2 regions of the Pseudomonas sp. B33.4 genome follow, and region 2 is predicted to be linked to the other one. Evidence: riboswitches for the same ligand, from Rfam matches in the RefSeq annotation. Region 2 holds a riboswitch; the other holds the start of a gene.
The links. Region 2 has a riboswitch for cobalamin ahead of U6037_RS11885 (ABC transporter substrate-binding protein). Riboswitches for the same ligand answer to the same signal wherever they lie in the genome.

Region 1: another riboswitch for cobalamin. It lies ahead of U6037_RS12710 (CbtB domain-containing protein); the one in region 2 lies ahead of U6037_RS11885 (ABC transporter substrate-binding protein).

Annotation. Positions count from the first base shown of each region.
Region 1 covers NZ_CP140706.1:2,885,325-2,888,729, reverse strand. The annotation lists cobalamin riboswitch at 854-1,076, shown strand; gene U6037_RS12710 (CbtB domain-containing protein) at 1,200-1,397, shown strand; gene U6037_RS12705 (CbtA family protein) at 1,409-2,110, shown strand; gene U6037_RS12700 (cobalamin biosynthesis protein) at 2,107-2,520, shown strand; gene cobM (precorrin-4 C(11)-methyltransferase) at 2,602-3,348, shown strand.
Region 2 covers NZ_CP140706.1:2,675,156-2,678,560, forward strand. The annotation lists gene U6037_RS11880 (iron ABC transporter permease) at 1-685, opposite strand, end outside; gene U6037_RS11885 (ABC transporter substrate-binding protein) at 694-1,707, opposite strand; cobalamin riboswitch at 1,851-2,045, opposite strand; gene U6037_RS11890 (Ppx/GppA family phosphatase) at 2,088-3,023, opposite strand; gene phnX (phosphonoacetaldehyde hydrolase) at 3,349-3,405, opposite strand, start outside.

The DNA.
Region 1 (3,405 bases), 210 kb from region 2:
TGGATTGGGGGCATATCCGTTGCTGCGGGTGCTGCCGCTGGCGGTTTCGCTCTTACATCGAGTCACCTTTTCCAAACGCCGAAAAGGTAACCCAAAAGGCTTTGCCCCGGCGTACGGCACTTCGCTGAGGCTCAGTGTTCCCTCGCTACGGTGTCCATCCGGGGACATCGCCTACGGTTTGCTTCGCTGCACCTCCTCTCGATGTATGCGGCTACGCCGCACGGCGCTGCGCGCCTGATCCCCGGATGAACACCTACGCTCGGCCTGCCGAAGGGGCAAAAAAGCCAGATCAAAAGCCAGATCAAGAGCCCCTCACCCTAGCCCTCTCCCGGAGGGAGAGGGGACTGACCGAGGTGATTGCGAGAGATACGCCGACGTGCGATACCGCGTTGAACTCAGATTCTGAAAGGCCCACAAATCGGCTCCCTCTCCCTCGGGAGAGGGCTGGGGTGAGGGGCAGCAACAACGCAAATCAAAAGCCGAACACCCGCGCTCCTCACCACTCAATAGGCCGAGTGTCAGCTCGCCTGCTCTTGATCTTGATCCACGGGCGACGTCGGAAGGCTGAGTGGAGGGATTGATCCGGGCGTGGGAGCGCAGCGACCGTTTGGCGCAGCCAAACACAGCGAGAGGAGGTGCAGCGAAGCAAACCGTAGGCGCTGCGCCCGGATCAATCCCGGAGCGAAGGAACCCCGAGCCCCAGCGAGCGGGCCGCACGCAGGAGCAAGCCTTTTTGGTTACTTTTTCGGCGTCTGGAAAAAGTGACCCGCCGTAAGGGCGGAACCCTAATCAGCAACACCCGCAGCAACGGATCCACCCCAAAAAATTGACCAAAACCCCACCCCCATGCTCTCCTACACACCTTGTTACGGGTGCCCTTCACAGGGTGAAACGGGAAACCGGTGAATCATGTGCTTTACTCAGAGCCATGTCAGTCCGGTGCTGCCCCCGCAACGGTAAGCGAGCGAAGCGTCAAAACCACTGTGCCTGTACGGCATGGGAAGGTGACGCTTGCAGGTCGGCCTGACGCCAACCCCTCGTGAGCCCGGAGACCGGCCCGCAACACACAGCCCGCACCTTGTGCGTCGCTGAACATAACAAACCCGCGGTGGGCGGGCGCTGTTCGAACCTCTGCGAGCCCGACCCGCAGGGGTTTTCATGCGCTCGATTCACCCACTGACACTCCAGAGGGAAGCGCCATGTCGATCATCAGCAGCACCGGCAGCAACACGGACAAAATCGCCAGCACCACCACCCTGAGCCAACGCCTGACCGCCGCGATCTTCGCCTCGATCCTCGGCGCCAGCCTGGTCTACTTCGCTGGTTTCTCGCACATCGAAGCGGTACACAACGCCGCCCACGATACCCGCCACAGCGCCGCGTTCCCGTGCCACTGAGACCTGCCGACATGATCAAGCGTATAGCGCAAACCGCAGGTTTCACCGGTCTGCTGGCCGCCCTGCTCCTCACTCTGCTGCAAAGCTTCTGGGTATCGCCGCTGATTCTTCAGGCCGAAACCTACGAGAAAGCCGAACCGGTTGCGGTTCATGAACATACCGAAGGTGCCATGGCCGGCCACACCCACGACGCCGAAGCCTGGGAGCCGGAAGACGGCTGGCAGCGCGTGGTCTCGACCACTGGCGGCAATCTGGTGGTTGCGGTGGGTTTCGCTCTGATGCTCGCGGGCCTGTACACCCTGCGCGCCCCGACCAAAACCTCGCAAGGCCTGCTCTGGGGTCTGGCCGGTTACGCAACATTCGTGCTGGCGCCCACTCTGGGCCTGCCGCCTGAACTGCCGGGTACTGCCGCCGCCGATCTGGCCTCGCGACAGATGTGGTGGATCGGTACAGCCGCCTCGACCGCAGTCGGCCTGTCGTTGATCGCGTTCAGCCGTCATTGGCTGATGAAAGTCCTCGGCGTGGCCATTCTCGCCGTGCCGCACGTGATCGGCGCACCGCAGCCGGAAGTGCATTCGATGCTTGCCCCGGAAGCATTGGAAGCTCAGTTCAAAATCGCTTCGCAGCTGACCAACGTAGTGTTCTGGCTGGCCCTGGGCCTGATCAGCGCCTGGTTGTTCCGCCGCAAAAGCGATGGCCAATACCACGCATGACCGATGACCGCGCAGCGCCGACCTTCGTGGTCGGTCTGGGCTGCCAGCGCGGCTGCCCGGCCAGCACGTTGCGCGCGTTACTTGATCAGGCGTTACAAGCGCATCGCATTGAGCTGCAAATGGTCAAGGCCTTGGCCAGCATCGACCTGAAGCGCGATGAGCCCGGGTTACAGGAACTCGCCGCACAACTGGCGCTGCCGCTGCTATATTTCAGCAGCGAAGAATTGGCCAGTTATCAGGAACGACTCAGCCACCGTTCCGAGATCGCCTACGAACGCACCGGTTGCTATGGCGTCGCCGAAAGTGCCGCGCTGGCCCTTGCCGAACAGCTGATTCAGGCACCGGCAAAACTGCTGATTTCCCGACAAAAATACGCTCAGGCCACCTTCGCATTGGCCGGTGCTGCATAAATTCCCGATAATCCCCGCCACCGATCATGAGCAATCTTCATCTGAAGCGATTGCCGCCCCCCTTTTTCACAGGATTCAACCATGACCGTCTACTTCATCGGCGCCGGCCCCGGCGACCCGGAATTGATCACTGTCAAAGGCCAGCGGCTGATCCGCAGTTGCCCGGTGATCATTTATGCAGGCTCGCTGGTACCGGCGGCGGTGCTGGACGGTCACCAGGCGCAAACCGTGGTCAACAGCGCTGAATTGCATCTGGAACAGATCATCGAATTGATCAAAACCGCGCATGCCAACGGCGAAGATGTGGCGCGGGTACATTCCGGTGATCCGAGCCTGTATGGCGCGATTGGTGAACAGATTCGCTATCTGCGCGAGCTGAATATTCCGTTCGAGATCATTCCCGGTGTGACGGCTACGGCAGCGTGTGCGGCTTTGCTTGGCGCGGAACTGACCCTCCCGGACGTCTCGCAAAGTGTGATTCTGACGCGGTATGCCGATAAAACCGCGATGCCGGCAGGCGAAGAACTCGGCAGTCTGGCGCAGCATGGTGCGACGATGGCGATTCATCTGGGGGTCAACCATCTGCAGAAGATTCTGGCGGAGCTGCTGCCGCATTACGGCGCGGACTGTCCGATTGCGGTGATTCACCGGGCGACGTGGCCGGATCAGGATTGGGTAGTGGGGACGCTGGCGGATATTGCCGGGAAGGTTGAGGCCAAAGGGTTTCGGCGCACGGCGTTGATATTGGTGGGTCGGGTGTTGGGCAGTGAGGTGTTCAGCGAGTCATCGTTGTATCGCGCCGGGCATGCCCATCTTTATCGACCTTGAAGGCCCTTTCGCGAGCAAGCTCGCTCCCACATTTGGAATGCGATCAAATGTGGGAGC
Region 2 (3,405 bases):
ATGCCGCCGAATCCGCGCCAAAGGTAAACGCATCCAGCGCCCGCCGATGCCACAGACACACAATCAACCCCAACACGGCCACCGGCACCGCCAGCCACACCGATGGCCAGCGCACGCCACCGAGATTGCCCAGCAGCCAGAACATGATCCCGCGTGCCTGCTCGGAGCTGGCCGAGCGGGTGATCAAAAACGCCGTGAGCGCGTTGAACAACTGCGAGCCAGCGATCCCCGCGAGAATGATTTGCCCGGTGCCGCTCGCCGAGCCGCTGACCCGCGCCAACAGAATCACCAGCACAAACGCTGTAACTGCCCCGGCAAAGGCACCGACGGATAACGAAATCATTCCGGCGCCAACCCCGAGCAACGCCACCATCACCGCCCCGGTCGAAGCGCCGGCAGAAATCCCCAGCAGATACGGATCGGCCAACGGGTTGCGCAGCAGCGACTGCAAAATCACCCCGCACGTCGCCAGACCGGCACCGCACGCGGCCGCGACCAGTGCGCGGGTCAGGCGGTAGTTCCAGACGATGCCTTCATCGATAGGGTCGAGCACATAACCGGCGCCCCACAATTTGTTCGCCAGCACTTGCACGACCACGCCCGGTTCAATCGAGGTTTCACCAATGGCCACGCCAGCAACCACTGCAATCAACAGCGTCGCCAGGGCCAGCAACGTACGGATCAGACTGGCACTCATTGCGACAGGTCATAGCCGTTGATGGCCGTGGCCAGTTGCTCGATGCCATCGAACATGCGCAGGCTGGCCTGCATGGCCATGGCGTCGAGAATGATGATGCGGTTGTGTTTCACTGCGTCCATGTTGCGTGTCACCGGGTCGCTGCGCAGGAAGGCGAGTTTCTTTTCATAGTCGTCGGCGGGGAAGCGTCGGCGATCCATGCGCGCGATGACGAGGAAGGTCGGGTTGGCCTTGGCGATGGTTTCCCAGCCGACCGTTGGCCATTCTTCATCGGACTGCACGACGTTGCGCACGCCGAGGGTGCTGAGCATGAAATCGGGAATGCCTTTGTGCCCGGCCACGAATGGCTCGATGTCCATTTGCGCGCTGGAGAACCAGACCAGCGCACTGGCGTCCTTCAGCTGTTTGCCTTGCGCGGTGGCAATCGATTTGGCGAGGCTGGCCTTGAGTTGGTCGTTGAGCTGCTGGCCGCGCTCCTGCACATCGAAGATCTGCGCCAGTTGGCTCACGCTTTTGTAAATCGTGTCGATGCGGAACGGCGCCAGCCGCGTGCCATCGGCGCCGACGAGGTTGTCCTTGGCTTCGCAATCGGAAGGCAGCAGGTAGGTCGGAATCTTCAGCTCATGAAACTGCTCGCGGGTGCCGACCGCGCCTTGCGGGCCGACCATCCATTCCAGCTCCACGGCCACCAGTTCCGGGCGCTTGCCGATCACCGATTCGAAACTCGGTTCGTTATCGGCCAGGCGCTCGATCAGGTCGTTCTGTGCCTTGTACTTGTCCAGCACATTGTTGAACCACAGCGAGGTGCCGACGACTTCGTCGCTCAGGCCCATGGCGTAGAGCATTTCCGTGCCGGCCTGGCCGATGGTCACGGTGCGCGTCGGGGCGTGCTGGAAGGTCAGGGTGCTGCCGCAGTTTTTCACCGTCAGCGGATAGACAGTCGGTGCCGCCTGCGCCATGGCGCCAAGGGTCAGGCCGGTGATGAGGGTGGCGATGCGGGGCAGCAGCATGGGGCAGTCTCCGAGGGAACCGTACGGGGAGCGGGAGAGTACGGTCTGGAAACACACCATCGAACGCGGTCAGGAAAACAGCGCAAGGCCGGGCAGCCAACGAAGACGCGCACGGCACGATGTCCTTCCCGGACACCCCGCCGGTTAGTAGTCACTGTGCCGGCAGGTCTCCTGACTGATGCGTCATCGCCTGGCTCCGGCCTTCCCGGGATTCACCCAGTGGCAGTCGTGGAGCAGGCTCGGCACCTACAGTTGCGGGGGCAGTTCCGATCAATGCTGAGCAAGCACCTCGGATTCCCTATTAGTCCCGTTCGGGAACCGGCGGCGGCATGTTAGTCGATCGCGCCGTTTAAGGGGAGACGAATCTGTCGCGGCGAGGATTAGTGCTGGCTCATCAAACCGTGCAACACGCCCAGGCGCAGGCCCGGTTCGGAGGGCAGCATCTGCGCGATGCCGAACACTTTGAATGCCGCGAGCATCAACACCAGACCACCGGGCAGAATGCTCTGGCGATGAGGTTGCAGCCCGGCCAGTTTCAGTTGCTGGACGTTGTTCACCTTCAGCAGAAGCAACGACAGGCGCAGTAGCCCGCCGTAGGTGATGCCGTCCTGACCGTAGTCGTTGAGGCGATTGGCCTTGAGCACTTTGGCGAGCATGCGCGCGGTGCCGGAAGAGCCGATGGTTTGCTGCCAGCCCTGAGCGCGGTAGCGCCGGGCAACTTTTTCAAACTGCAGGATGGCGAAGCGTTCGGCTTCCTGCAGCGCAGCGGCGGACAGGTCGCCGCCGCGAAAAAAGCGTGTGCTCAAGGTGCCGCTACCGATGGCGATGCTTTCGGTGAGCAATGGTTGCGCGCCCTGGCCGAGGATCAATTCCGTGGAACCGCCGCCGATGTCGACCACCAGGCGCAGGTCTTCAGCGCTCGGCAAGGCATGGGTCACGCCGGCGTAGACCAGCCGCGCCTCTTCATGGCCGCAAATGACGTCGATGGGAAAGCCCAGATGCCGCTCGGCACTGGCCAGAAACAGTTGCGCGTTGTCCGCTTCACGCACCGCGCTGGTGGCCACCGCGCGAACGCGGCCGGCCTCGAAACCGCGCAGTTTCTTGCCGAACCGCGCCAACGCCTGCCAGCCGCGATCGAGCGCCAAGGCGTCCAGCGCGCCGCCATCAAAGCCTTCGGCAAGACGCACCGGTTCACGCAGGGTTTTCACTTCCTGAATCTGCAGGCCCTTTCGACTGCGCACCGACTGGCCGATCATCAGGCGAAAGGCATTCGAACCCAGGTCGATGGCGGCAAACAGCGAGGCGTCGTCTTTCATGGGAATCCTTGCAAAGCACCCGTCGGGAGGCGCGAGACGGTTTGCGAGAATTCTGCCGTGATCTTGATGACATCCTGATGACGGGGCAGCGGCGGTTCAATGAATGTGTGGCTGTCATGACACTGTCATTATCCGGCGTCTATGCTGAGGCCAATACATCGCGTGTTCTTAAAGTTTTTGCTGCCGAATTTGGCAGCTTTTTTTTGCCCAAAATTCAGCGAAATCCCTGTAGGAGCTGCCGAAGGCTGCGATCTTTTGACTTTGTTTTTGAGAGCAGGATCAAAAGATCGCAGCCTTCGGCAGCTCCTACAGGGGTAGTGGGGAGTTAGCAGGACTGAGGAGTTTCGCCTCGGGCCAGACGCGCATTGATGTGTTCGATTAC